DNA from 2 places in the Streptomyces sp. NPDC051578 genome. Region 2 is predicted to be linked to the other one. Evidence: riboswitches for the same ligand, from Rfam matches in the RefSeq annotation. Region 2 holds a riboswitch; the other holds the start of a gene.
The links. A riboswitch is a leader RNA that binds a small molecule or an ion and turns the genes downstream of it on or off. The one in region 2 is predicted to bind cobalamin.
Positions count from the first base shown of each region.

Region 1: it holds a riboswitch for cobalamin, as region 2 does, so the genes downstream of both, ACIA6C_RS07050 (ribonucleoside-diphosphate reductase subunit alpha) here and ACIA6C_RS06055 (energy-coupling factor ABC transporter permease) in region 2, are expected to answer to the same signal.

Region 1 is NZ_JBITDH010000001.1:1,575,767-1,590,340, reverse strand. Features, by position in the region: gene ACIA6C_RS07055 (ribonucleotide-diphosphate reductase subunit beta) at 1-29, opposite strand, end outside; gene ACIA6C_RS07050 (ribonucleoside-diphosphate reductase subunit alpha) at 29-2,428, opposite strand; cobalamin riboswitch at 2,580-2,720, opposite strand; gene ACIA6C_RS07045 (GNAT family N-acetyltransferase) at 2,757-3,257, opposite strand; gene ACIA6C_RS07040 (YbdD/YjiX family protein) at 3,333-3,530, opposite strand; gene ACIA6C_RS07035 (carbon starvation CstA family protein) at 3,527-5,740, opposite strand; gene ACIA6C_RS07030 (GntR family transcriptional regulator) at 5,869-6,633, opposite strand; gene ACIA6C_RS07025 (extracellular solute-binding protein) at 6,925-8,214, shown strand; gene ACIA6C_RS07020 (carbohydrate ABC transporter permease) at 8,287-9,282, shown strand; gene ACIA6C_RS07015 (carbohydrate ABC transporter permease) at 9,378-10,160, shown strand; gene ACIA6C_RS07010 (glycoside hydrolase family 3 protein) at 10,167-11,654, shown strand; gene nagB (glucosamine-6-phosphate deaminase) at 11,738-12,523, opposite strand; gene ACIA6C_RS07000 (PAS domain-containing sensor histidine kinase) at 13,149-14,574, shown strand, end outside.
Region 2 is NZ_JBITDH010000001.1:1,365,158-1,379,731, reverse strand. Features, by position in the region: gene glgX (glycogen debranching protein GlgX) at 1-103, opposite strand, end outside; gene ACIA6C_RS06120 (Ig-like domain-containing protein) at 439-1,659, shown strand; gene ACIA6C_RS06115 (Ig-like domain-containing protein) at 1,789-3,030, shown strand; gene ACIA6C_RS06110 (enoyl-CoA hydratase-related protein) at 3,135-3,902, shown strand; gene ACIA6C_RS06105 (ATP-binding protein) at 4,154-4,657, shown strand; gene ACIA6C_RS06100 (polysaccharide deacetylase family protein) at 5,061-5,840, shown strand; gene ACIA6C_RS06095 (YncE family protein) at 5,837-7,024, shown strand; gene ACIA6C_RS06090 (cytochrome P450) at 7,094-8,347, opposite strand; gene ACIA6C_RS06085 (tRNA-dependent cyclodipeptide synthase) at 8,328-9,077, opposite strand; gene ACIA6C_RS06080 (EF-hand domain-containing protein) at 9,328-9,540, shown strand; gene ACIA6C_RS06075 (PadR family transcriptional regulator) at 9,586-10,137, opposite strand; gene ACIA6C_RS06070 (energy-coupling factor ABC transporter ATP-binding protein) at 10,183-11,016, opposite strand; gene cbiQ (cobalt ECF transporter T component CbiQ) at 11,013-11,762, opposite strand; gene ACIA6C_RS06060 (energy-coupling factor ABC transporter substrate-binding protein) at 11,766-12,131, opposite strand; gene ACIA6C_RS06055 (energy-coupling factor ABC transporter permease) at 12,128-12,823, opposite strand; cobalamin riboswitch at 12,852-13,079, opposite strand; gene ACIA6C_RS06050 (flavodoxin family protein) at 13,162-13,893, shown strand; gene ACIA6C_RS06045 (hypothetical protein) at 13,915-14,406, opposite strand; gene ACIA6C_RS06040 (L-serine ammonia-lyase) at 14,550-14,574, opposite strand, start outside.

The DNA of each region.
Region 1 (14,574 bases), 210 kb from region 2:
GGTGCGGACGTCGCGTCGGTGGAGCTCATCACTGGCAGGCCTCGCAGGACTCGGGGTTCTCAAGGGAGCAGGCCAGGGCATCGGCGTCGACGGCCTGCGGGAGGGGGGTGGCGGCCGGCACGGCGCTGGCGGAGGCCGCGCGCGCGATCCTCGTCGCCGGGCGCGAGCGCAGGTAGTACGTGGTCTTGAGGCCCTGCTTCCAGGCGTACGCGTACATCGAGGACAGCTTCCCGATGGTCGGCGTCTCCAGGAACAGGTTCAGCGACTGCGACTGGTCCAGGAACGGCGTACGGGCCGCCGCCATGTCGATCAGGCCGCGCTGCGGGATCTCCCACGCCGTGCGGTACAGCTCGCGCACCTCGGCGGGGATCCAGCCGAAGCCCTGCACGGAGCCGCTGGCCTCGCGCAGCGCCTCGCGGGTCTGCGCGTCCCACACGCCGAGCTTCTTGAGCTCGTCCACCAGGTAGGCGTTGACCTGGAGGAACTCCCCGCTCAGCGTCTCGCGCTTGAAGAGGTTCGACACCTGCGGCTCGATGCACTCGTACACGCCCGCGATCGAGGCGATCGTCGCCGTCGGGGCAATGGCCAGCAGCAGCGAGTTGCGCATGCCGGTCTCGGCGACGCGGGCGCGCAGCGCGGTCCAGCGCTCCGGCCAGTTCAGCTCGACGTCGTAGTGGTCGGGGTGCAGGACGCCGCGGGCGGTACGGGTCTGCTCCCAGGCGGGGAGCGGGCCGCTCCGCTCGGCGAGGTCGCAGGAGGCCTCGTACGCGGCCAGCATGATCCGCTCGGAGAGCTTCGTGGACAGGGCCTTCGCCTCGGGGGAGTCGAAGGGAAGCTTCAACTGGAAGAAGACGTCCTGGAGGCCCATCGCGCCCAGACCGACCGGGCGCCAGCGGGCGTTGGAGCGGCCGGCCTGCTCGGTCGGGTAGAAGTTGATGTCCACGACGCGGTCGAGGAAGGTGACGGCGGTGCGGACGGTCTCGTCCAGCCGCTCCCAGTCGATCTCACCCGACTCGGCGAGGACGAAGGCGCCCAGGTTGACCGAGCCCAGGTTGCAGACGGCCGTCTCGCCGTCGTTGGTGACCTCGATGATCTCGGTGCAGAGGTTCGAGGAGTGGACGACCGTGCCGGGCTCGGCGGTCTGGTTCGCCGTCCGGTTGGAGGCGTCCTTGAAGGTCATCCAGCCCTGGCCGGTCTGCGCGAGGGTGCGCATCATCCGGCCGTACAGGTCGCGGGCGGGCATGGTCTTGCGGGCCAGGCCGGCCGCCTCGGCCTTGCGGTACGCGGCGTCGAAGTCGTCGCCCCACAGGTCGACCAGCTCGGGCACGTCGGCCGGGGAGAACAGCGACCAGTCGGCGTCGGCGTTGACGCGGCGCATGAACTCGTCCGGCACCCAGTGCGCCAGGTTCAGGTTGTGCGTACGGCGCTGGTCCTCACCGGTGTTGTCGCGCAGCTCCAGGAACTCCTCGATGTCCGCGTGCCAGGTCTCCAGGTAGACGGCGGCCGCACCCTTGCGGCGGCCGCCCTGGTTGACCGCGGCGACGGAGGCGTCGAGCGTCTTGAGGAACGGGACGATGCCGTTGGAGTGGCCGTTGGTGCCGCGGATCAGCGAACCGCGGGCGCGGATGCGGGAGTACGACAGGCCGATGCCGCCGGCGTGCTTGGAGAGGCGGGCGACCTGGTGGTAGCGGTCGTAGATCGAGTCGAGCTCGTCCAGCGGGGAGTCCAGCAGGTAGCAGGAGGACATCTGCGGGTGCCGGGTGCCGGAGTTGAAGAGGGTGGGGGAGGACGGCAGGTAGTCCAGGCGGCTCATCAGCCGGTACAGCGAGGCCACTTCCTCGACCGCCGTCACGCTCTCGTCCGCGGCCAGACCGCAGGCCACGCGCAGCATGAAGTACTGCGGGGTCTCGATCACCTGACGGGTGATGGGGTGGCGCAGCAGGTAGCGGCTGTGCAGGGTGCGCAGGCCGAAGAAGCCGAAGCGGTCGTCGGCGCCCTCGGCGAGCGCGTGCTCGACCAGCGCGTCGAGGCGGTTCGCGTGGGCGGCCACGAACTCGGCCGTGCGGTCGGCGATCAGGCCCTCGCGGTGGCCGACCGCGACGGACGCGGCGAAGGAGGTGGAGCCCTGGCCCGCGGCCTCGTCGCGCACGGCCAGCGTGAGCAGGCGCGCGGCCAGCCGGGAGTACGCCGGGTCCTCGGAGATCAGCCCGGCGGCGGCCTCGGTGGCCAGCGAGCGCAGTTCGGCCTCGTCCGCGGTGGCGCTGCGGCCGCGCAGGGCGGCGGCGGCGACCCGGCCGGGGTCGGTGTCGGGGAGATCGGCCGTCAGCTCGGTGAGGGTACGCAGCAGCGCGGCCCCATGGCCCCCGCCGGTGGTTCCGCTGTCGGACGGGTCGGACTCGGCGCGCGGTGCGGCGGGCGCGATGGTCACGGGGGGAGCTCTCCCTCACTCGGCTCCGGGGCACCTTCGGTGCGGGGCGCGAGTGGGCGCGCACGGGCCGTCCCCCAACAGGGCACGCTTGCGCCGCGCGGCGTCCACCGGCCCAACCGCGAGGCCCGGACGTGGCTGTACCCGGTTCGGTCGAGCCGGGCGCGCTGTCGGCAGGTCCTCGGACTTCGGACGCACCTATGGGTGCCTTTCATACCGTTGCGGGACAGTTCCGGATTCACACCGGATTCCCCTGCGGCGACAGCGAGCACGAGCATACATGTGGGGGCCCCCTCCTGGGGGACCCCCTAGATGTTGTGTCGCGCGGCGACTACAGCGCGAGACCGTACGTGAGCAAACCGAGTTCGGGGACGGGCTCCCAGTCCCGTTCCGGCGACCGTACGAAGCCCAGGCGCTCGTAGATCCGGTGCGCGGCCGGCATGTCCGGGGTGGTCGACAGCACGAGCCGCCGCACGCCCTCCAGGGCCCGGGCGCGGTCCACGCAGGCCCGTACGAGCGCCTCTCCCGCGCCCCGGCCACGCCCCTCGCGGGCGACCGCCAGCATCCGGAACTCGGCTTCGTCCGCCCGGGCGATGTCACAGAGCGCGCTGCCCGGCGCGGCGAAGGTCACACCTCCGACCACGCGCCCGTCGCCGAGCACGGCGACGAGCACCTCGGCCGCCGCGGCGCGGCCGGCCACGTCCCGGAGCCTGGCGAGGTACGGGTCGTCCTCCCCGTACGTGAGCAGTCCGTCGTCGAGGTAGGCGCGGGCGGTGATGTCCCCGAGCGTCTCGTACTCGGCCGGCAGGGCCCGCCTGATGCTGATGTCCATGGCACCGAGTGTGCCCCCGGGGCGCGCGAAGGGCCGCCGCGTTTCCCGGGGGAGACGCGGCGGCCCTTCACCGGTTCAGCAGCAGCGGAAGCCCTCGCGCGGGTCGGCTTCGCGGGCGTCCGTGCGGGCGCGTTCGAAGGCGCGCCGGGTGAGGACCTCGGCGTCCGGGTCGTGGGAGCGGGTGTGGGCCACGTAACGGTCGTAGGCGGCCTCGCCGGAGAACTCCCGTACGTAGTGGCGGGCCTTGGCCAGCGCCTGCCGGACGCCGCTCACGCCACCGGCTCCTTGGCCTTGCCGCCGCCCGAGTCGAGGCCGGCGGCGGCAAGCTCCGCCCGTTCCTCGGCAGTCGCGATCAGGCCCGCCGGGGCGACGATCTTCGACTCGGTCCAGGGGACTTCGGTGAGGGTGACGGTCTGGGGCGCGCGGACCGCCTTGACGCAGGTCCGGGCTGCGTCGATCAGCACGATGACGATCAGCAGGGCGAACAGCACGGACAGCACGCCGTCCACCGTGGCGTTGGTGACCACGGTGTACATCTGGTCCAGGTCCTTGGCCGGCTTGATGACCTTCCCGGCGTCGATGCCGTTCTGGTACAGGTCGCGCTGCGCGAAGAAGCCGATCTTCGGGTTGTCGGAGAAGACCTTCTGGTAGCTGGCGGTGAGGGTCACCGCCACGTCCCAGGCCAGCGGGACGCCCGTCACCCACGCCCACTTGAGCCGGCCGGACTTGACCAGGAGCGTGGTGCAGACCGCCAGGGCGACCGCCGCGAGCAGCTGGTTCGCGATCCCGAACAGCGGGAAGAGCTGGTTGATGCCGCCCAGCGGGTCCTCCACGCCCACCCACAGGAAGTAGCCCCAGCCGCCGACGACGACCGCGCTCGCGATCCACACGCCCGGCTTCCAGCTGACGTCCTTGAAGGACTTGTGCACGTTCCCGAGGGTGTCCTGGAGCATGAAGCGGCCGACGCGGGTGCCCGCGTCGACGGTGGTGAGGATGAACAGGGCCTCGAACATGATGGCGAAGTGGTACCAGAACGCCTTCATCCCGGCGCCGCCGATGACGGAGGAGAAGATCTGCGACATTCCGAGTGCGAAGGTCGGCGCACCGCCCGTACGGGACAGCAGGGTGGTCTCCTCGACGTCCTTCGCGGCTTGGGCGAGGGCGTCGGGGGAGATGGCGAACCCGAAGTGCGTGACCGCCTGCGAGGCGCTCTCCACGGTGGCGCCGACGACCCCGGCGGGGGAGTTCACCGCGAAGAACAGGCCCGGCTCGATGATGCAGGCCGCGATCACGGCCATGACGGCGACGAACGACTCGGTGAGCATCGCGCCGTAGCCGATGACCCGGACCTGGGTCTCCTTCTGGATCATCTTCGGGGTGGTCCCCGAGGAGACCAGCGCGTGGAACCCGGACAGCGCGCCGCACGCGATGGTGATGAAGACGAACGGGAACATCGAGCCGGAGAAGACGGGCCCGTCGCCGCGCGAGGCGAAGTCGGTGACGGAGGGCATCTTGAGCACGGGCATCGCGATGACCACGCCGACCGCCAGCAGGGCGATGGTGCCGACCTTCATGAAGGTGGAGAGGTAGTCGCGCGGGGCGAGCAGCATCCACACGGGCAGCACGGAGGCCACGAAGCCGTAGGCGACCATCCAGATGACCAGGGTCTGCTTGTCCAGGGTGAAGACGCCGGCGAGGGAGGAGTCGGCGACCCAGCCGCCCGCGACGATGGCGAGCAGCAGCAGGGCGACGCCGATCAGGGAGACCTCGGTGATCCGGCCCGGGCGCAGCACGCGCAGGTAGAAACCCATGAAGAGGGCGATGGGGATGGTCATGCCGATGGAGAAGACGCCCCAGGGGGAGTCGGCCAGCGCGTTGACGATGACCAGGGCCAGCACCGCCAGCAGGATGATCATGATGACGAAGACGGCGACCAGTGCGGCCGCTCCGCCGACGGGGCCGATCTCGTCACGCGCCATCTGGCCGAGCGAACGGCCGTTGCGGCGGGTGGAGAAGAACAGCGTCACCATGTCCTGGACGGCGCCGGCGAAGATCACGCCCGCCACGATCCAGATGGTCCCCGGCAGGTAGCCCATCTGCGAGGCGAGCACGGGACCGACCAGCGGGCCCGCGCCGGCGACGGCGGCGAAGTGGTGGCCGAAGAGCACGCGGCGGTCGGTGGGGTGGAAGTCGACACCGTTGTCGAGGCGTTCGGCGGGGGTGGCCCGGGTCTTGTCGACCCTCAGGACGCGTTCGGCGATGAAGCGCGCGTAGAAGCGGTAGCCGATGGCGTACGAGCCCAGGGCGGCGGCGAGCAGCCAGGCCGCCGAGATCTCCTCACCGCGCGAGAGCGCGAGCACGCCCCAGCCGATGGCCCCGATGAGGGCGACGAGCACCCACACGGCGATCGACTTGGGCGAGAGCCCCCCTGACGAGGCTCCCGCCGTGTCCCGTGTCGTGCCTGTTGCTTCCGGTTCCGGCATGATCCTCGTCCCCTCGTTGATCACTGCTGAGCGCAGGGAATCTACGGGGGCCCGACCGGTGGACGTAAGCCCCCGTCCGTATAGCGGTACGAGCGTCCACCGAGGGTCGATCAAGAGTCAATGAGGTGTCACAGGGCAGGTCGCTTGAGGCGGGCAACGAACTTGTAACGGTCGCCGCGATACACCGAACGTACCCATTCGACCGGCTCGCCGTCGGCGTCCAGCGAGTGCCGGGAGAGCATCAGCATCGGCAGGCCGACGTCCGTGCCGAGCAGTCCGGCCTCGCGCGGGGTGGCCAGCGAGGTCTCGATGGTCTCCTCGGCCTCGGCGAGGCGCACGTCGTACACCTCGGCGAGGGCGGTGTAGAGGGAGGTGTACTTGGCCAGCGAACGGCGCAGCGCGGGGAAGCGCTTGGCCGACAGGTGGGTGGTCTCGATGGCCATCGGCTCGCCGCTGGCCAGGCGCAGCCGTTCGATGCGCAGGACGCGCCCGCCGGCGGAGATCTTGAGGAGGCCGGCGAGGGTGTCGTCGGCCGTCACGTAGCCGATGTCCAGGAGCTGGGAGGCCGGTTCCAGGCCCTGGGCGCGCATGTCCTCCGTGTAGGAGGACAGTTGCAGCGGCTGGGAGACCTTGGGCTTGGCGACGAAGGTCCCCTTGCCCTGGATGCGTTCGAGCCGGCCCTCCACGACCAGCTCTTGCAGGGCCTGGCGGACGGTGGTCCGCGAGGTGTCGAACTCGGCCGCGAGCGTGCGCTCCGGCGGTACCGGCGTGCCGGGCGGCATGGTCTCGGTCATGTCGAGCAAGTGCCGCTTGAGTCGGTAGTACTTGGGAACCCGCGCCGTGCGAGTGGCCGGCCCGCCTTCCGGCTCCGTGGTCGCCCCTTCGGTGGCCATCGCCGCCCGCCTTCCCGACTCCAGTTTCGCTGCCGTCACCGGCTCCTCCGATATGTGCGGTCACATCGTGACACGGGTGGGAGGACAGGCCTCCTCCCTCCCCCAGGTGTCGGTCCGGTAACGGACCGATCACCCGCTCATTAGACCCTTGACACCCCTAAAGGTCTAGGCCAAGCTCCGGTTACTGGTCTACACCAATATGGATCGGATCCCGGCCCCACGCTCAGTACTTCGCGTATGTCACCGCGGCGGGCAAGGGAAGTGCAGGAAGGCATCCCTGAGGAGGGTGGCGTGAAGCGCAAGCTCATCGCGGCGGTTGGAGTCGCGGGCATGGTGATCGGCCTGGCGGCGTGCGGTGGCTCGGACAGCAAGGGCGGCGACACGGCCGACAAGGCGTCCGGCGCCAAGGAGCTGACCGTCTGGCTGACGGTCGACGCCCAGAACAACTGGCCGGAGCTCGTCAAGGCGGCCGACGACGCGATAGTCGCCAAGCACCCCGGGCTGACGGTCAAGCACGAGTACTACGGCTGGCCGGACAAGAACGCCAAGCTCGACGCCGTCCTCGCCACGGACAAGGCCCCCGACGTGGTCGAGATGGGCAACTCCGAGATGATCGGCTACATGTCGACCGGTGCCTTCTCCGAGATCGACCCGTCGAAGTTCGACAACTCCGCCGCCTGGCTCGACGCCTTGAAGCAGTCCGTCACCTACGACGGCAAGACCTACGGCGTCCCGTACTACGCCGGCGGCCGCGTCGGCACCTGGCGCAAGGACCTGGCCGCCGAGGTCGGCGTCACCGCCGCTCCCAAGAGCTGGGCCGAGCTGACCTCCGCCCTCGACAAGATCCAGGCCGCGAAGGGCGACAAGTTCAGCGCCCTCTACCAGCCCTCGCCGGACTGGTACGGCGCGATGTCCTTCGTCTACGACAACGGCGGCGCCATCGCCAAGAAGGACGGCGGCTCCTGGAAGGGCTCCCTGTCCTCCCCCGAGTCGGTCAAGGGGCTCAAGCAGTACAAGGAACTCCTCGACAAGTACATGCACGCGGACAAGACCAAGGACGAGGCCGACCGCCCGGTCGTCTTCGGCCAGGGCAACTCCGCCGCGATCTTCGCCGCCGCCTGGGAGGGCTCCACCGCGGCCGACCCGAAGAGCGACAAGGTCGGCGGGCTCAAGGACAAGCTCGAAAACTTCGTGATGCCCGGCCCGAACGGCAAGAACCTCCCCGTCTTCCTCGGCGGTTCGGACCTCGCGGTCCCCTCGAAGTCCAAGGCGAAGGACATCGCCTCCGAGTGGATCAACGCCTTCACCGGCTCCCAGGGCCAGAAGGGGCTGATCGCCAAGGGCAACCTGCCCAACAACAAGACGGACCTCGGCCCGCTCAAGGCCGACCCCAAGACCCAGGTCCCGGCCACCGCCGCCGAGTCCTCCTGGTTCGTCCCGACCGCGCCCGGATGGGGTCAGGTCGAGAAGGGCAAGGTCCTCCAGACGATGCTCCAGGACATCGCCACCGGCAAGAAGTCGGTCGAGGACGCGGCCAAGGCCGCCGACGCCGAGATCGACAAGGTCATCAACACCAAGTGACCTGAGTGAGGGGCCCCGCCGGACCGGCGGGGCCCGCTTCCCGTCAAGAGAGGGACCTCCGAGGAGCACGCGATGAGTGCCGCACAGACAACCACCGCCGATCTGCCGCCGGCACGGCAGCGGACTTCCCCCGGCCCCGGGACGGGCAAGACCTCCACGCCGGGGCGGCGCGGCCGCAAGGGCCCCGGCGCGACCCCCTGGCTGCTGCTGGCCCCCTGCCTGCTGATCATCGTCCTCGTCATGGGCTACCCGCTGTTCAGGCTGGTGTCCCTCTCCTTCCAGAGCTTCGGCAAGTCCGAGCTCTGGGGCTTCAAGGACGCGCAGTTCGTCGGTCTCGACAACTTCACCAAGGTCCTCGGCGACGGCGTGTTCTGGTCCGTCGTGCTGCGCACCATCGTCTTCGCGGCCGGCGCGGTCACCCTGACCATGGTCATCGGGATGCTCGTCGCCCTGCTGCTCCAGAAGGTCTCCGGCTGGGTCAAGGCACTCATCAGCATCGCGCTGGTCGCGAGCTGGGGCATGCCCATCATCGTGGCCACCGCCATCTTCAAGTGGATCTTCGACGCCGACTACGGCGTCCTCAACTACCTGATGAGCAGGCTCCCCGGCGTCGACATGATCGGCCACAACTGGTTCGCCAGCGGCCCCCAGGGCCTCGCCGTGATCATGCTGCTCGTGGTCTGGGGCGCGGTGCCCTTCGTCGTCATCACCCTCAGCGCCGGCCTGACCCAGGTGCCCCAGGAGCTGGAAGAGGCCGCGCGCCTCGACGGCGCGGGCGCCTGGGGCGTGTTCCGCCACGTCACCCTCCCCATCCTCAAGCCGGTCATCGTCATGCTGACGACCCTGTCGGTCATCTGGGACATGGGTGTCTTCCCGCAGGTGTTCGTGATGCGCAACGGCAACCCCGAGGCCGAGTTCCAGCTGCTGACCACCTACTCGTACAAGCAGGCGTTCGTCGTCAACGACTACTCGGGCGGCTCCGCGATCGCCCTCGTGACCGTCCTGCTGCTGCTCGGCGTGGTCGCCGTCTACATGCGCCAGATGCTCAAGATCGGAGAGGTGGAGTGACCTCGACCACCGCGGCCGCCCCGGCCACCGCGTCCCCCAGAGCCCCCCGCTCCAAGCAGAGGAGGAAGTCCCGGCTCGGCTGGAACCTCCTCGGCCTGCTGGTCTTCGTGACCGCCGGGTTCCCGGTCTACTGGATGCTGAACACAGCCCTCAAGCCGGCCAAGGACGCGATCGACCCGCACCCGCACTTCTTCCCGACCACCTTCACGCTGGACAACTTCCGGCGCGCGCTGCAGATCTCCGACTTCTGGGGACCGGTCGGCCGCAGCCTGATCGTCTCGCTCAGCGTGGTCGTCATCGGCATCGCCGTCGGCATGCTGGCCGCCCTGGCCATTTCCCGGTTCGCCTTCCGCGGCCGCAAGATCGTGATCGTCGGCATCCTCGCCGTCCAAATGATCCCGCTCGTCGCGATGATCATCCCGGTCTTCCTGCTGCTCAACGACCTCGGCCAGTACGACAAGCTCAGCGGCCTGATCATCACCTACCTGACCTTCATCCTGCCCTTCACCGTCTGGACGCTGCGCGGCTTCATCGTCAACATCCCCAAGGAGCTGGAGGAAGCGGCCATGGTCGACGGCTGCACGCCCACCGGCGCCTTCCTGCGCGTGGTCTTCCCGCTGCTGGCACCGGGCATGGTCGCCACGTCCGTCTACGGATTCATCCAGGCGTGGAACGAGTACCTCTACGCCCTGATGCTGATGAGCCAGCAGAACCAGACGGCCACCGTCTGGCTCGGCAACTTCACCACCAAGAACGGCACCGAGTTCGCCCCGATGATGGCCGGCTCCACCATGATGGCGCTGCCCATCGTCGTCCTCTTCCTCATCGTCCAGCGCAAGATGGCCGCGGGCCTCACGGCCGGCGCCGTGAAGGGATAACGGCCCATGACTGTCCTTGCGCACCACACGGACACCCTCACCCGCGACGCCCTCGCGGTCCTCCAGCCCGGCTTCGAGGGCACCACCGCCCCCGCCTGGCTGCTGCGCAGGCTCGGCGAAGGCCTGCACTCCGTGGGCCTGTTCGGCCGCAACATCACCTCCCCCGGACAACTCGCCCGGCTCACCGCCCAACTGCGCGCCGAGCGCGACGACGTCCTGGTCGCCATCGACGAGGAGGGTGGCGACGTCACCCGCCTGGAGGTCCGCGAAGGCTCCTCCTTCCCCGGCAACCTGGCCCTGGGCACCGTCGACGACACCGGCCTGACCCGGGACGTCGCCCGCGAACTGGGCCGGCGCCTCGCCGCCTGCGGGGTCAACCTCAACTGGGCGCCCTCCGCGGACGTGAACTCCAACCCCGACAACCCGGTCATCGGCGTACGGTCCTTCGGGGCCGACACCCGCCTCGCCGCCCGGCACACCGCCGCCTACGTCGAGGGCCTGCAAGCCGCCGGGGTCGCCGCCTGCACCAAGCACTTCCCCGGACACGGCGACACCAACGTCGACTCGCACCTCGCCCTGCCGCGCATCGACGCCGATCCGGACACCCTGGCGGCCCGGGAACTCGTACCGTTCAAGGCGGCCGTGGCGGCCGGGACCAAGGCCGTGATGAGCGCGCACATCCTGGTGCCCGCCCTCGACGCCACCCGCCCGGCCACGCTCAGCCCGCGGATCCTCACCGGGCTGCTGCGGGAGGAACTCGGCTACGAGGGCCTGATCGTCACCGACGGCATGGAGATGAACGCCATCGCGGGGACGTACGGGATCGAGCGCGGCTCCGTCCTCGCCATCGCCGCCGGCGCCGACGCGATCTGCGTGGGCGGCGGCCTCGCCGACGAGGCCACCGTCCTGCGGCTGCGGGACGCGCTGGTCGCGGCCGTACGCGAGGGCGCGCTGCCCGAGGAACGGCTCGCGGACGCAGCCGCCCGGGTCCGTGACCTCGCCGAATGGACCCGCGGGAAGCGGGCCGCCGCGGTGCCGGGCGCGCCGGAGGGGAGCGCGCCCGGCATCGGCCTGACGGCGGCCCGCCGGGCCCTGGTCCTGACCGGCCGGGCGAGCGCGGTCGAAGCCCCGTACGTGGCCACGCTCGCGCCCGTCGCGAACATCGCGGTCGGGGACGAGACCCCGTGGGGCGTGGCCGCCGAACTCGCGGCGCTGCTCCCCCAGACCGCGGCCGGCGTCTACCGGGAGGGGGCCGGCGCGGGGGAGATCCTGGCCGCCGCGGGGGACCGCACGGTCGTCGCGGTGGTCCGGGACGCGCACCGGCACCGCTGGATGACGCGGGCGCTGGACGCGCTGGTCGCGGCCCGGCCGGACACCGTGGTGGTCGAGATGGGCCTGCCCCGTGCGGAGCCGCGCGGCGCCCTGCACATCGCCACGCACGGCGCGTCCCGGGTGTGCGGGCGTGCGGCGGCGGAGGTCATCGCAGGGGCGTAGCGCGGGGCGGGCGCCGGGAAACGGCGAGGGGCCGGGCACCGGATCGGGTGCCCGGCCCCTCGGGGTGCGTGGGGTGGTGCCGCCTAGAGCCCCTGCCAGGCCGGCTTGTCGGCGTAGGTCTGCCGGAAGTAGTCGGCCAGCTTGAGCTTCGACGCCGCGGCCTCGTCCACGACCACCGTGGCGTGCCGGTGCAGCTGCAGCGCGGAGGCCGGGACCAGCGCGGACAGCGGTCCCTCGACGGTCTGCGCGACCGCCTCCGCCTTGCCTTCGCCGGTGGCGAGCAGCACCAGGTGGCGGGCGTCGAGGATGGTGCCGATGCCCTGGGTGATGACGTGGTGCGGGACCTGGTCTATGTCGTCGTCGAAGAAGCGGGCGTTGTCGACGCGCGTCTGGTGCGTCAGCGTCTTGATCCGCGTGCGCGAGGCGAGCGAGGAGCAGGGCTCGTTGAACCCGATGTGACCGTCCGTGCCGATGCCGAGCAGCTGGAGGTCGACGCCGCCCGCTTCGGCGAGGGCGCGGTCGTACGCGTCGCAGGCCGCCACGAGGTCGTCCGCCGAACCGTCGGGGCCCATGAAGGACGCCTCGGACAGCCCGAGCGGCTCGACGACCTCCCGCAGCACGACGGCGCGGTAGGACTCCGGGTGCCCGGCCGGCAGGCCGACGTACTCGTCGAGCTGGCAGATGCGGGCCCTGGAGACGTCGGCTTCCCCCGCCTTGACCTTGGCGGCGAGGGCCTCGTAGACGGGCAGCGGGGTGGAACCGGTCGCCACCCCGAGCAGGGCGTCGGCCTTGCGGCGAACCAGGGCGGCCATGGCCTCCGCGATGAGCTCGCCGCCTGCCTTGGCGTTGGGGACGATGACAACTTCCACGCGGGGCCTGCCGATCTGGAGAGGTGGTGTGGTATAGACCAATCTAGCAGAACCGGCCCGTCGGCGGCGGGCCTTGCGCCCCTCTTCCATGGTGGTCCGATCGCCGCTCCGCGGCCTCTCGGCCGGTGCCGGAGCGGCGCGGGCAGGGAGCCGTCCGAGGCGTCCAGGGGAGGGGAGTGCCCGCTGAGGCGGCGACGTGGCCTGGGAGGCGATGGGCAACCCGTACGTATCCCGTAGGGGCGCTTCCCCGGACTCTTCACGGGGAGATGTTTCGACCGGCTGTTTCCTCTGGGCCACGGTGCAGGACGGGACCCTCAGCCCGTCCGGCACCGTAGCCCGGAGTACTTACGGCCGGCGGGTGTGCGGTTCCCGGCGGCCGGTGGGAGGGGCCTGCGCGGTCAGGGCAGAGCGCGCGGCTTACCTCGATCCGTCCTCCTGTGCGGGGAGGGCGGAAGCTTAAACCATTGTGGACTAGACCAATCTGTCCTGTCCATCCAAGGACAGGGGTTGCAATCCCGTCACTTCCTCCAACAGTACGCGGAGCAGGGGCCTCCTGGATACTCCCTGGTATCCGCCGTGGGGAAAGTCATGGCCGTACCCGGGGTACGCTCGGCCCGTGCCCTCCATGAACGACCTCGTACGCCAGCACACCGCTCTCGGTGAAACCGACCTGGAGTGGCTGCACCTGCTGGTCTCGGAGTGGCAACTGCTCTCCGACCTGTCCTTCGCGGACCTCGTGCTCTGGGTCCCCACCCTCGACGGCACCCGGTACGTGTCGGTCGCGCAGATGCGCCCGAACACCGGCCCCACCTCGTACCAGGACGACATGGTGGGCCACCTGGTACCGCGCGGCCGCCGCCCGCTCCTGGACGCCGCCCTCGACGAGGGCCGGATCGTCCGCGAGGGCGACCCGGAGTGGCGCGAGGAGGTCCCGGTGCGCGTCGAGTCGATTCCCGTCCGGCGCGAAGGCCGGGTACTCGGAGTGATCGCGCGCAACACCAACCTGCTCACCGTGCGTACACCGAGCCGGCTGGAGCTGACCTATCTCCAGTCCGCCTCCGACCTGGCCCAGATGATCGCGGCGGGCTCCTTCCCCTTCCCCGGCCAGCAGGTCGACATGGACGCCTCCCCGCGCGTCGGGGACGGGCTGATCCGGCTCGACGCCGAGGGCGTGGTGACGTACGCGTCCCCGAACGCGCTCTCCGCCTACCACCGCCTCGGGCTCGCCTCCGACCTGGTCGGGCAGCACCTCGGCACCACCACCGCCGAACTGGCGCCCTCGCGCGGCCCGGTCGACGAGGCCCTGGTGAAGCTGGCCAGCGGCTGGGCCCCGCGCGAGACGGAGATCGAGGGCAACGGCGGGGTGATCCAGCTGCGCGCGATCCCGCTCAAGCCCAAGGGCACCCGCATCGGCTCCCTGGTGCTGTGCCGCGACGTCACCGAACTGCGCCGTCGCGAACGTGAACTGATCACCAAGGACGCGACCATCCGGGAGATCCACCACCGGGTGAAGAACAACCTCCAGACGGTGGCCGCGCTCCTGCGCCTCCAGGCCCGCCGGATGGATTCCCCGCAGGGGCGCGAGGCGCTGAACGAGGCGGTGCGGCGCGTCGGTTCGATCGCGATCGTGCACGAGACGCTCTCTCAGAACCTGGACGAGCGCGTGGAGTTCGACGAGATCGCCGACCGGGTCATCGCGATGGTCGCCGAGATCTCGCCGGGCAAGGTGGCCTGCCGGCGTACCGGCCGGTTCGGGATCCTGGACGCGGAGGTCGCCACCCCGCTGTCGATGGTGCTGACCGAGATCCTGCAGAACGCCCTGGAGCACGCCTTCACCCAGGGGGAGGGCGGCACGGTCGAGGTGTCCGCCGCCCGCTCCGGCACCGGCCGCGCCGACGCGCGGCTGCTGATCAAGGTGCTGGACGACGGCTGCGGTCTGCCCGAGGGCTTCGACCCGCAGCGGGCCGGCAACCTCGGGCTCCAGATCGTCCGCACCCTGGTCGAGGGAGAGCTCGGCGGTACGTTCGACATGGTCCGGGTCGAGCCGCACG
Region 2 (14,574 bases):
GGGCGCCCAGCGGGTGCGAGGAGCCGGGCCACACCGGCGGCCCGGGGGGCACCGGCACCCGCGCGGTGCGGCCCGCGGGCCGGCCGGCGACCTGCCCCTTGATTCCGTTGACCCCGTTGGCTCCGTTGACCAGGGCGTTCGGCCGGTCCTGCGGGTGCCCGTCCGCTCGCCCGCCGACGGGCGGCGCGGGCGCGCTCCCGTCGACCCGTACCTCTCCGGCGACGGTTTCCACCGCCTCTTGCTCGGCTGCGCTCGACACTGCCCGCCTCCACGGCTCTCGGTACCTGCGGGGGCAGGGGAGTGCGGCCCCGGCGTCCCGGCCCGGGCCCGCCCCCGTCTGGTCCTTCACACTGTTCTGCCCGCACTGCCCCGCCCGGAACGTCGCCCGCGCCCACGTTTCCCCCCAAGGGGGCCGGTCGTTGGAAGGGCGTGACTCTTCTGACGAGGCGGGCAGCGGCGGGCTTGGCGGCCGCCGCGGTAGGGGCGGCCCTGCTGGGCGGTCTGAGCGGCTGCACCGAGGACGGCCGTTCACCGGTCGAGATCCAGCTTCCCGGGAAACCCCGGTCGCCGGACGAGGCCATCCGGATCACCCCCGAGGACAACGCCAAGGGGGTCCCCGCCGACGGCCCGCTGACCGTCAAGGTCAGCGAGGGACGGCTGGAGCGGGTGGTCGTCACGAAGGTCGAGGACGCCCAGGAGGAGCGGGTCCCGGGGGACATCGCCGAGGACGGGCTCAGCTGGAGCCCCGACCCGGCGGCCGGACGGCTCGCGCTCGCGGCCAAGTACACCGTCGACGTCGTGGCTCTCGACGGACACGACCGCCGGCAGGCCCGGCACACCACCTTCACCACCTATGTGCCCGAGGAGCGGTTCATCGGCTACTTCCGGCCCGAGAACCGCTCCACCGTGGGCACCGGCATGATCGTCTCCTTCCGGTTCAACCGCTCCATCAAGCAGCGCGCCGCCGTGGAACGGGCCATCACCGTCACCGCCGTCCCCACGGTGAAAATCGTCGGCCACTGGTTCGGCAACGACCGCCTCGACTTCCGGCCCAAGGAGTACTGGGCGCCCGGCACCGAGGTCACGGTCCGGATGAACCTCCGCGACGTCGAGGGCTCGCCCGGCGCGTACGGCATCCAGGACAAGACGGTCACCTTCAAGGTCGGCCGTTCGCAGGTCTCCACCGTGGACGCCGCCGCGCACACCATGGAGGTCCGCCGCGAGGGCCGGCTGCTGCAGACGCTGCCCATCACCGCGGGCGCGCCCAAGAACACCACCTACAACGGCAAGATGGTGGTGATGGAGATGTTCGACGTCACGCGCATGAACGGTCAGACCGTCGGCTTCGGCGGCGAGTACGACATCCCCGACGTCCCCCACGCCATGCGGCTCACCACCTCGGGCACCTTCCTGCACGGCAACTACTGGGCCAGCCCGGACACCTTTGGCACCCTCAACACCAGCCACGGCTGCGTGGGCCTGCGCGACGACAAGGGCGGCGGCTCCGACACCCCGGCGGGCTGGTTCTTCGACCGCTCGCTCGTCGGGGACGTGGTCGAGGTGGTCAACTCGCAGGACAAGACGGTGGCGCCGGACAACGGCCTGGGCGGCTGGAACCTGTCCTGGGCCGACTGGGCGGCGGGCTCCGCGACCGGCTGAGGACCGGTCGGCGGGGGCGGGGCACGGCCCGCGCTCCAGTTGGGACGGAACGGTGACAAGACCGTGCCTTCACGTGATCTCCCCATGTGATTTCCTGTCGGCAAGCGCGCGACTGTCCGCGCGGGGGACATGGGGAGAACAAGAGTGAACCTGCAGCCGATTCGCGGCCGCGTCCGCACCGGCCTGCCGGCCCTTCTGCTGGGAGCGGCGCTGCTGTTCACCAGCGCGTGCAGTGGCGGCGGAGACAGCGGGGGCGGCGCCGGTGACAACGCCGGCGGCAAGGGCGGCGGCAAGACCGGCACCGAGGCGTCCAAGGCCGTGGTCAACGTCAAGCCGGACGACGGCTCCAAGGAGGTCGCCACGAACGGCGTCCTCAAGATATCCAGCACCGGCGGCAAGCTCACCACGGTGACCGTCGCCGACACCAAGGGCAACGCGGTCGACGGCAAGATGGGCGCCGACGGCGCGAGCTGGGAGCCCTCGCGCAACCTCGCCGCGGCCACCGAGTACAAGGTGCACGTGGTCGCCAAGGACGAGGCCGGCCGGGAGTCGGCGAAGGACACCACGTTCACCACCCTCACGCCGACGAACACCTTCGTCGGCCACTACACGCCCGAGGACGGGGAGACCGTCGGCGTGGGCATGCCCGTGTCGATCAACTTCACCCGGGGCATCACCAACACCGAGGCGGTCGAGAAGGCCATCACCGTCACGGCGGAGCCGAACGTGCAGGTCGAGGGCCACTGGTTCGGCAACGACCGCCTCGACTTCCGCCCCGAGAAGTACTGGGCCGCCGGCACCAAGGTCACCGTGAAGATCGCCCTGGACGGGGTCGAAGGCCGTCCCGGCGTCTACGGCAAGCAGACCCGTACCGTCCACTTCACCATCGGCCGCTCCCAGGTCTCCACCGTCGACGCGAGCGCGCACACGATGGAGGTCGTCCGGGACGGCCAGGTGCTCAAGAACCTGCCGATCACCGCGGGAGCCCCGTCGACGACCACGTACAACGGGCAGATGGTCATCAGCGAGAAGTACAAGGTGACCCGGATGAACGGCGCCACCGTCGGCTTCGGCGGCGAGTACGACATCTCCGACGTCCCGCACGCCATGCGCCTGTCGAACTCCGGCACCTTCGTGCACGGCAACTACTGGGCCTCCAGCAGCACGTTCGGCTCGGAGAACGTTAGCCACGGCTGCGTCGGACTCAAGGACGCGCGCGGCGCCGGGGACGACGACCAGCCCGCCGCCTGGTTCTTCAACGAGTCCCTGATCGGCGACGTGGTCGTCGTGAAGAACTCCAAGGACAAGCAGATCGCCCCGGACAACGGCCTCAACGGCTGGAACATGGACTGGTCGGAGTGGATCAAGTAGTCCGCTCGCCCCGGGTGGTCCTCTCCCGTACGTGATCCGGTGGCCCGGTGCTGTGACCCACAGCACCGGGCCACTCGGCGTTAACCGGCACTAACCTTCCCCGTATGACCCTCTCTCTCGAAGTCTCCGAAGGCGTCGGCACCCTGCGTCTGGACCGGCCGCCCATGAACGCCCTGGACATCGCCACCCAGGACCGGCTGCGCGAGCTCGCGGTGGAGGCCACCGACCGCGCCGACGTCCGCGCGGTGGTCGTCTACGGCGGCGAGAAGGTGTTCGCGGCCGGCGCGGACATCAAGGAGATGCAGACGATGGACCACGCGGCCATGGTCGCCCGCTCCCGTGGGCTCCAGGACGCCTTCACCGCCGTCGCGCGCATTCCCAAGCCGGTCGTCGCGGCCGTTACCGGCTACGCCCTCGGCGGCGGCTGCGAGCTCGCGCTGTGCGCCGACTACCGGATCGCGGCGGACAACGCCAAGCTCGGCCAGCCCGAGATCCTGCTCGGCCTGATCCCGGGCGCCGGCGGCACCCAGCGGCTGTCCCGGCTGATCGGCCCCTCCAAGGCCAAGGACCTCATCTTCACCGGCCGCATGGTCAAGGCGGACGAGGCGCTCGCCCTCGGGCTCGTGGACCGGGTCGTGCCGGCCGCCGAGGTGTACGAGCAGGCGCACGCCTGGGCGGCGAAGCTCGCGCAGGGCCCGGCCCTCGCGCTGCGCGCCGCCAAGGAGTGCGTGGACGCCGGGCTGGAGGCGGACATCGACACGGGGCTCACCATCGAACGCAACTGGTTCGCGGGCCTGTTCGCCACCGAGGACCGCGAGCGCGGTATGCGCAGCTTCGTCGAGGAGGGTCCGGGCAAGGCCAAGTTCCTCTGAGGCGTGAGCGGTTGTGGCCGGTTCCTCCTTGGGAGTGGATTAGCCAGGCCTTAAGGGAGCCTTAAGCCGCATCGGTGATCCACTCATCGTGATCACCGGTGCGCACCGCGTCACCCCAGGTCGGACCGGTGGCGTGGCCCCCTGGTTGCCTTGTGCATATGCCGGAACGCCCCCTGGGAATCGGTGGATCCCGGGGGGTGTTTTCCCGCGGAACGGCCCGGAGCGGCGATGCGGCCGTCCATGATGGGTGCATGGCGGGCCTGGAGGGTGTGGAGCAGCCGCGGCAACGCGGCAGCGCTTCGGCGGTACGGATCGCGGCGGCTCTTGAGGAGGAACAGGGCCTCAGGGCACTGGAGTTGTACGGGAACCCCGCCGAGGCGGAGGTCACGCTGCCGTCCATGCCCGAATCCGCCGGTACGGCCCGCCGGCTGACCCAGTCCGTGGTGGTCCGGCTGTGGGGCCTGTCCCCGCAGATCGCCGAGCACACCGTCCTGCTGGTCTCCGAGCTCGTCGGCAACGCCGTGCGGCACACCGGGGCGCGGTCGTTCGGGTTACGGCTGGTGCGCCGTCGCGGGTGGATCCGGGTGGAGGTGCGTGACCCCTCGCGCGGGCTGCCCTGTCTGATGCCGGTCCACGAGATGGACACCACGGGCCGGGGGCTCTTCCTTGTGGACAAGCTGTCCGACCGCTGGGGCGCCGACCTGCTGCCGCGCGGGAAGATCACCTGGTTCGAGATGCGGGTGGCCGACCGCTGAGGCGCCGCGGCCGCCGGGGCGCGGCGCCGCCGGAACGCCAGAAACCCCCTGTCGCCGTGTCGGGCGCCGCGGGGGTTTCATGGGTGCGCCGAGGATCCAGGGGGGTGTGATCCTCGGCGATGGACTTCGCTCGGGTCAAAGGGAAGCCGTGATTCCGACTATGGCAGACGAGCGACCAAATGCCAAAACCGCAAACTCAGACATAAGTGTGTATAACCTAAGAGTTCACAGCTAAATCCTAGGTGAGGTGGCCCACTCGCCTCGTAATCGATGAATAAGTATCGACCGTTCTGCGTAAATCGTTGATCACATAGCGGGCGTCCGGCTCGCCGGAGCCCGCTCGGGCAAGGCGTGAAATGGGTCAATCAGCACGTACAGGGACATCCGGACCTTAAATGGGCGGGTGCACTGCTACCCGGACCGTCGATCCGCCCTCCTCGCCGGTGCCGCGGTCGCCGCCGGTGCCCTCACCGCCGCCTGTGGGACCGCGACGCCGCCCAAGACGCCCGCCCCCGCCGCCCCGACCCCGGCCAAGCCCGCCCCGGCGGCCGCCGCCCCGGGCCCGCGCCGGTTCGCCGGTCAGCCCGTGGAGATCGGGCACGGCTCCCGGGACCGCCCCCGCATCGCGCTCACCTTCCACGGCAACGGCGACCCGGCGACCGGGCGCGCGGTCCTCGCCGAGGCGGAGCGCGCGGGCGCGCGGGTCACCGTACTGGCGATCGGCACCTGGCTCGACGAGCACCCCGACATGGCCCGCCGGGTCCTGGACGGCGGCCACGAGCTCGGCAACCACACCCAGCGCCACCTCGCGATCAACTCCATGTCCGAAGACGAGGCCTACGCGGAGATCACCGGGTGCGCCCAGCGCCTCAAGCGCCTCACCGGCTCCATCGGCACCTGGTTCCGCCCCTCGCAGACCCAGTACGCGACCCCCCTCGTCCAGAAGCTCGCCCAGAGGGCGGGCTACCCGCACGTCCTCTCGTACGACGTGGACTCCCTCGACTTCACCTCGCCCGGCGCCGCGGCCGTCATCCGCAACGTCACCGGGACGATCCACGCCGGATCGGTGGTGAGCCTGCACTTCGGCTACGCGGACACGGTCGACGCGATGCCGCCCCTCCTCGAAGAACTCGCGCGACGCCAACTGCGCGCGGTGACCACCACGGAGCTGCTGACCCCATGACGACGATTCGCCTTCCACGGAAGGCCACCGTGCTGCTTGCCGGACTGGTTCTCGCGGCCCTGGCCGGGTGCGGGGCCGGGGACAAGGGCGCGAGCGAGGCGCTCGGCACCAAGGGGCCCGCCCGGCCGGCCAAGGCGGAACCCGCGGCGCCGCCCGGACTGGCCGGTATGCCCCCGGTGCTCGACCCCCACGACGTCTACGCGGCCGACCGGCCGAACCAGCTCTCCCCGGTCGTCAAGAACTTCCCTTCCCGTGTCTACGTACCGAACACCGGCTCCAACACCGTGTCCGTCATCGACCCGAAGACGTACAAGGTCATCGACACCATCCCGGTCGGCGTCCAGCCCCAGCACGTGGTGCCGTCCTGGGACATGAAGACCCTGTGGGTCAACAACAACCGCGGCCACACGCTCACCCCGATCAACCCGGCCACCGGCGAGGCGGGCGAGCCCGTGGAGGTGCACGACCCGTACAACCTGTACTTCACCCCCAACGGCAAGTACGCCGTCGTGATGGCCTCCATGGACCGCGAGCTGGTCTTCCGCGACCCGCACACCATGAACCGGGTCAAGACGGTCCCGGTGACCTGTTACGGCGTCAACCACGCGGACTTCTCGCTCGACGGCCGGTACTTCATCGTCAGCTGCGAGTTCTCCGGAGAGCTGCTCAAGGTCGACACCGAGAAGATGGAGGTCGTCGGCCAGCAGAAGCTGCCCTTCGAAGGCGCCATGCCGCAGGACGTCAAAGTCTCGCCGGACGGGAAGACCTTCTACGTCGCGGACATGATGGCGCACGGCATGTGGGTGCTCAGCGGCGACAAGTTCGGGGCGCCGAAGCTGCTGCCCACCGGGAAGGGCTGCCACGGCCTGTACGTCAGCCGCGACTCGAAGGAGATGTACATCTCCAACCGGGGCGAGGGCAGCATCTCGGTCTTCGATTTCAAGGCGAACAAGCTCACCAAGAAGTGGGAGCTCCCGGACGGCGGCAGCCCCGACATGGGCGGGGTCTCCGCCGACGGCAAGGTGCTGTGGCTTTCGGGCCGCTACAACTCGGAGGTGTACGCGATCGACACGAAGACCGGCGAGGAGCTGGCCCGCATCCCCGTCGGCTCCGGCCCGCACGGCCTCGCCGTCTACCCCCAGCCCGGCCGCTACTCGCTCGGCCACACCGGCATCTTCCGCTAGACCGCGGCGCGGTGGTGCCCCGGGAGCCCGCACGGCCCCCGGGGCACCACCGTTCCCGCCGACGCGACGTCACCAGGCGACGGGAAGCCGCTCGGGAAGCCGCTTGATGAAGCCCGTACGCCAGACGAGGTTCTCGGCCGGTACCGCCAGCCGCAGCCCCGGGAGCCGCTCCACCAGCACCTCCAGCGCGATCTCCGCGTGCGCCCGGGCCAGCGCGGTCGCCGGGCAGAAGTGCCGCCCGGCCCCGAAGGCCAGATGGGTGCCCGCGTCCTGACGTTCCAGGTCCAGCTCGTCCGGGTTCTCGAAGGCCTCCGGGTCGAAGTTGGCCCCCTCCAGCAGGACGAGGACCAGCTCGCCCTCCTTCACCAGGACGTCCCCCACCTGCACGTCGGCCAGGGCGATGCGCGGCAGGCCGTCACCCACGGACAGGTTCCAGCGCAGCAGCTCCTCCACCGCTCCGCCCATCCGCTCCGGATGCGCCCGCAGGTACCCGATGAGTTCCGGACGCTGGAGCAGTGCGAGGACCGCGAGCACCAGGAACGCGGAGGTGGACACCGCGCCCGCCCCGAAGAGCGAGACGGCGACCGTCGCGAACATGTCGTCGCTCAGGTGCGCCGACTCGGGGTCGGCCTCCTTGAGCCCGGCGAACCTGCCGAGGAGCCCCGTACGCTCCTCGGCCGGCAGCGCGAGCTGGACGTTCAGCTGCCCCGCGAAGTAGGCGACGTCCTTGTACCAGTTCAGCGCGGAGTCGGCGAACGGCTCGCGTGCGGTCATGAACGCGACGTCCAGCCCCGACATCAGCCGGCGCCGGTCCTCGAAGGGGACACCCAGCACCTGGCAGTGCAGCGCCGCCGAGAAGGGGTCGGCGAACCCCGCCCGGAGGTCCGCCGGACCGCCCTCTGCCACGATCTGGTCGACGAGCTCCCCGGCCTTGGCGCGCAGCCACTCCTGGAGGCCCTTCTGGCGCGGGTTCAGCGCCTTCATCACCGCGTTGCGCAGCCCGGCGCTGTTGATGTTGCCCATGTTGTTGACGACCTCGGGCGGGATCGTCAGCGCGTACTGGCGGGGGACTCCGGGGTTCGCGGTGTCCTTGAGGCTGAACCGCTCGTCCTCCAGCACCTGCTTGGCCAGCGCGTAGCTGCTGACGAGCCACGCCGGGTCCCCGGTCAGCGTGCGGACCTTGGCCACCGGCGCCTTCTCGCGCAGCCAGGCGCACTCCTCGGGGAGCACGTCACCCCGCCGTGACAGCGGGAAGTCGAGGAGCGCCCCACCGGTCCCCGCGTCCCGTCCGCCCCCGCGTCCCTCAAGCTGCTCGACGCTCATCGGCGGTCCCTTCGGTCGGTGCGTGGTCCACGGCTCTCGCGTGCTCGGGGCGTACGACGGCGTACGCCTGGTTGCGGGTCGCGCGCAGGCCACCGCCGCGCGCGTACAGGACATCGGTCATCGGCATCTTGACGTGATAGGCCGCCACGGAGGACGGCACGTCGAGAATGCTCGGGGTGTCCACGAAGAACGGCAGCTCCGCCGCCATGTAATCGAAACAGACCTGCAACTGTGCGTCTGTGATGGATTCACCTTCCGGCAACTTCGATCCGACGAATTGGAGAGCCATTTCCTCGCATCCCTTACGGAACTCGTCATCCGTCTCCAGGAAATGCCGAACCCGTCGGTGCAACAGCTGGTACACCGGGTTGGACTGGAAGTCCGAAAGTGCCCTCACGCGTATTTCGGCGTGAGTGGACGCTGAATCCTCGACACCTTTGACAATCCTTCGCCGCACTGCCTTGATCTCCTTCGCGGCCCGCTTGCCCGCGTGTTCCGGGGTGTAGCCGAAGGCGGCGAACATCCGGTCCACGTGGAGGTCCGCGTAGACGAAGTCGACCTGCGCGAAGCGGGTCGCAGCCCATCGGGCAAGACTGCTGATGCGCTCGGAGCTGAAGTAGCTGTTTCCGGGGCTCACTCCGATGAGCACATGGTCGCCGTCTTCCCAGATGTGGCGGCAAGTGCGGGTGAAGGGCAGAACTTCGAATGATGCGTCAGTTGTGATCGTCACCTGGATCGCCCTTTATGCCGCTTGTCCCTGGGAGCCCTGCGCTCCTGGTGTGGCGGCAATGCCGGTACGTTATGCCGTGATCCCGGAGCGTGACAAGTGGCGGCTGGATTTGTTGGCTGGAATTATCGCTTCCGGATGGCGGAAGAGTAAATGAATTCCTTTCTGCCGGCCGAACGGGACCCGGGGTGAGGGCGACCCGCCGGGGGCGCTACCCTGAGCCGTCAACAAGCACCGAGAAGGGGTGGACCCAGTGGCGGACATCGAGAGCGCGCGGGCGACGTTCGGCAAGTTCGACGCGGACGGCGACGGCTTCGTCACGGCCGACGAGTACAGCGCGGCCATGAAGGCCATGGGTGACGCGTACGTCACCGGCGCCGTCGCGGACGCCGTCATCGCCGCCAAGGACGCGAACGGCGACGGCCTGCTGAGCTTCGACGAGTTCTGGAACGCCCTGAACAAGTAGCAAGTGGCGGACGCGGGGCGGGGCCGCGTCACGCGGGCGGCCCCGTCAGGTCGCCGGCGGCCCCGTCATGTCGTCGACCTCGGCCAGCGCCTCCTCCAGCCAGCGCAGCCAGAACGTCTCCAGGCCGATCCCGCCGCGCAGCACGAGCCGGCGCAGCCGGTCCTCGTCGGAGTCCCGCCCCGGCGGGAAGTCCTTCGCCTCGATCGCCTCGTACTCGGCCAGCTGCCCCTGGTGCAGCTCCAGATGGCGCCGCAGCTCCCCGGCCAGCCCCTGCGGGCCCACGACGCCGGCCGCCCGCACCCGCAGCAGCAGCGGATCCCGGATCGCCTTCGGGTCCTGGCTCTCGCCGACCCACCGGGCCAGCTCCGCGCTCCCGGCGGGCAGTACCTCGTACTCCTTCTTCTGCCCCCGCACGGGCACCTCGCTGGGCAGCGCGCGGATCAGCCCGGCCTCCTCCAGCCGGCCCAGCTCACGGTAGATCTGCTGGTGCGTCGCAGACCAGAAGTACCCGATCGACTTGTCGAACCGCCGGGTCAGCTCCAGCCCGGACGAAGGCTTTTCGAGCAGGGCGGTGAGGATGGCGTGCGGGAGCGACATGCGCTCATCCTAGGTTCGCGCCCCGGCGCCGGGCCGCGTTGCGGTTCAGGACGGTGCCCCGGCCCAGGCGGACAGCGCCTGCGGCGTCCTCGGCCCCGGCGCGTCCTCGTCCAGCAGGCCCCGCGCCCGCAGGAACGCCGTCACCGCCGGGGACCACGCCTGGCGCAGCCCCGCCGACGCCAGCAGCTCCGGGTCCGACAGCAGGGCCGCGGCCGGCCCGACGCGGATGCCCGAGGGGGTGAGGACCGCCGCGTCGTCGGCCCAGCGCACCGCGAGGTCGACGTCGTGCGTGGCCATCACCACCGTCGTACCGTTCGCGCGCAGCCCCGCCAGCACCTCCAGCAACCGCTCCTGCCCGTTCGGGTCCAGTCCGGCCGTCGGCTCGTCCAGGATCAGCACCCGCGGCGCCATCGCCACCGCACCCGCGATCGCCGCCCGCTTGCGCTGCCCGTACGAGAGCAGGTGCGTCGGCCGGTCCCGCAGGGCGGTGATGTCCAGCGCGGTGAGCGCCGAGTCGACCCGCTGCCGTACCTCGGCCAGGGACAGGCCCATGTTCATCGGGCCGAAGGACACGTCCTGCTCGACCGAGGCCGCGAACAGCTGGTCGTCCGGGTCCTGCACGACCAGCTGTACGCAGCCGCGCAGCCGGGTCAGCCCCGCCCGGTCGTGGCGCACCGCAGCGCCGTCCAGCCGCAGTTCGCCCGCGCCCGGCCGCAGGCCGCCGCTCAGCAGCCGCATCAGCGTGGTCTTGCCGCTGCCGTTGCGGCCCAGCAGGACCAGCGCCCGGTCCCGCGCGATGGTGAAGTCGACGCCGGACAGCACCTGCGGTCCGTCCTCGTACGCGTAGCCCGCGCCCACCAGTTCCACCAACGGGTTCACAGGTACAGCCCTTCCAAGATGAGAGTCACGGCGACCAGCGCGCCCAGCAGGGCCGCCGACGCCACCAGGAACCGCCACGACAGCGCCGCCCCGGGCACCAGCACCCGCAGCGCCCCGTCGTAGCCCCGCCCGGCCAGCCCCTCCTGGAGCCGCGCCGCGCGGTCGAAGGCCCGTACGAACGAGGTGGCGGCCAGCCCGGCCAGCGAACGCCACAGCGCCGCCCGGCCGGTGTGCCCCAGCCGGGCCGCCTGCGCCCGGCGCACCTGGGCCACCGAGTCCAGCAGCAGGAACCCGATCCGGTACATGACCAGGGCTACGTCCACCACCGGCGCCGGGACCCCGGCCCGCACCAGCCGGGGCAGCACGTCCGACACCGGGGTGGTGAAGGCGAACAGCAGCACCCCGAGCGAAGCCGCCGACGTGCGCAGCAGCAGCTCCGCCGCGTGCCGGGCGCCGTCCGGGGCGAGGGAGACCGGGCCCGCCGGGCCGCCCACCGCGAGCAGCAGGGGCAGCGCCCCTGTGACGCAGAAGCCCAGCGGGATCCGGAAGGCCCGCCACAGCTGCCGTCCGGCGACCCCGGCCGGACCGAGCAGCACGGCCAGGGTCGCCGCCGCCACCAGCGGACCGCCGGGCCAGGGCGGCAGGGCGACGGCGGTGACGGTCAGCCCGAGCCCGAGCAGCGCCTTCTCCAGCGGATGGCGGTGGCGCCAGCGGCTGCCGTGCGCCGCCACGTCGATGGGCAGCACCGGCTAGGACTGTTCGCCCGGGGGCTGCCCGCCCGGGGACCGCCGGCCGGGCGACGGTTCGCCCTGGCTCTGGGCGAGCCCCTGGCGACGGCCCTTGCGCAGGCCGAAGTAGTAGGCGAGCACGCCCGCGCCGAGGGCAGCCTGGAGCGCGAACAGAGCCGACTCCACTTCCGCGGAGGGAGGTTCGTACAGCGGCGAGAACCACGGCTTGTAGTCCGGCTCGATCTCGGTGATCGCCGACTCGGCCTGGCTGTCGGCGCCCGCGAACGGCTCCTCCTTGCCGTCGCCCATGCCCAGCGCGACGGGCAGCACGGCGAGCGCCGCGACCAGGAGCAGCAGCAGGGCGTTGATCTTCGCGTTGCGGCTCATCGGGCGGCCTCCGGGCGCGCGGCGCCGCCGGTCAGCCCGGCGACGCCGAGCCGGACCAGGTCGGACTTGCTGGACTGCATCAGCAGCCGCATGACGAGGACGGTCAGCAGGCCCTCGCTCACGGCCAGCGGGATCTGCGTGACCGCGAATATCCCGCCGAACTTCGCGAGCGCGCCGAGGAATCCGCTCGACGGGTCCGGGAAGGCCAGCGCCAGCTGGACGCTGGTCACGCAGTAGGTGACGAGGTCGGCGAAGAACGCGCCGAAGAAGACGGTCACCATCAGCGGCACGTCGAACCGCTTGAGCAGCCGGTAGACGCCGTACCCCGCCCAGGGGCCGGCGATCGCCATCGAGAAGACGTTCGCACCGAGCGTGGTGAGCCCGCCGTGCGCGAGCAGCAGGGCCTGGAACAGCAGGGTGATGGTCCCGAGCACCGTCATGACCGGCGGCCGGAACAGGATCGCGCCCAGCCCCGTCCCGGTGGGGTGCGAACAACTGCCCGTCACCGAGGGAATCTTGAGGGCGGACAGGACGAACGTGAACGCCCCGGACGCACCGAGCAGCAGCGTGCTCTCCGGGTTGGCCCTCACCTCGCGGGTCAGGGCGCGGGCACCGTGTACGACGAACGGCGCCGACGCGACGCCCCAGGCGACCGCGTGCAACGGGGGCAGGAAGCCCTCGGCGATATGCATGACTGTGGAGACCTCTCCAGCACCTCGTGGATGGACGACGCGCCCCGGCCGGTCTCCTGGCTCACGGGTACTGCTGTCCTGACTCCGCCTTCCCGGGGCCGTGCGGTCTCCCGCGCGGGTCCCAGTGGCTTCCCGCGGTGGGGGCACCTCCCGGACGGAGTCTGGGGGAGAGTGGAGCCGGACTTCCCGATCACAGTGGCGAGGGCCGCACCGGTTTCCCACCGGTTTCCCGAACACCAAGGCCCCATGACCCTAGTCGCCCGCCCGGACGGGTCACAACCCGCCCCTTCCGGGCGCGCCCCTTGGCGTCCGGATCCGGTGCGGCGCACGGTGGTGCGGTGGCCGACGACTCCCGATCCGCGCAGACCCCCCGCTACGGCGACCTGAGCGCCCTCTTCGTGAACTGCACCCTCAAGCGGTCCCCGGAGACCAGCAACACCGAGGGCCTGATCTCCCGGAGCCGGGCGGTCATGGAGGCCGCCGGCGCCCGGACCGAACTCGTCCGCGCCGTCGACCACGACATCGCCACCGGTGTCTGGCCCGACATGACCGAGCACGGCTGGGAGAGCGACGAGTGGCCCGTCCTCTACAGCCGGATCATGGACGCCGACATCCTGGTGCTGTGCGGCCCGATCTGGCTCGGGGACAACAGCTCCGTGATGAAGCAGGTCATCGAGAGGCTGTACGCCTGCTCCTCGCTGCTCAACGACCGCGGCCAGTACGCCTATTACGGCCGGGTCGGCGGGGCGCTCATCACCGGCAACGAGGACGGCGTCAAGCACTGCGCCATGAACATCCTCTACAGCCTCCAGCACCTCGGCTACGCGATCCCGCCGCAGGCCGACGCCGGGTGGATCGGCGAGGCCGGGCCGGGGCCCTCGTACCTGGACCCCGGCTCGGGCGGTCCCGAGAACGACTTCACCAACCGGAACACGACCTTCATGAGCTGGAACCTCATGCACCTGGCCGCCCTCCTGAAGCGGGCGGGCGGCATCCCGGCACACGGCAACCAGCGTTCGCAGTGGGACGCCGGGTGCCGTTTCGACTTCCCGAACCCCGAGCACCGCTAGCCCGGGGCCCGGGAGCGGGGTTCAGCAGGCGGCCGGGTGCGTAAAGTCCAGTACGAACCGCTCCGGGGCGTGCAGCACGCTCGTGTTGTAGGTGGGCGGGGTGTCGAAGGCCGCGCCGAAGGTGACGTACCCCTCGAAGTCGCCGGTCTTGGCGATGCCCTTGAGCTTGGGAAGGTCGATCTGCTGGAGCGCCGGACCCACGTAGACGTTGTGACCGGCGGAGTCGTGCGCGGCGGCGGGGTGCAGCCTGATCTCCAGGAAGTACCGGCCCGGCAGCGGGACGGGCTTGCCGGACCCGTCGTAGACCAGCTCGGAGACGGGCGTGACGGTAACCGGCGGGGCGGCTCCCTGGAGGTCGATGACGAGCCGGTCGTAGGTGCAGTGCCCGCCCCAGCGGGCGTTGGTGACCAGCGTGGTGGAGGCGGCGGAGGCCGGCGCGGCGAGCGCGACCCCGGCGGTGAGCAGGGCGCCCGCGAGCAGGGCGGTGACCTGACGGCGACGTACGTGCTGCATGACGTCCCCTCGATTCCGAGAGACGGGGACAAGCTGACACCGTTGAAGACACCCGGGACGGCGTCACGGTTGCACGCACGGGGGGACGACGTGAGGGCCGGGCGCGTCGTGCGCGCCCGGCCCTCACCTCCCTGCTCAGCGGATCAGCACTCGATGACGTTGACCGCG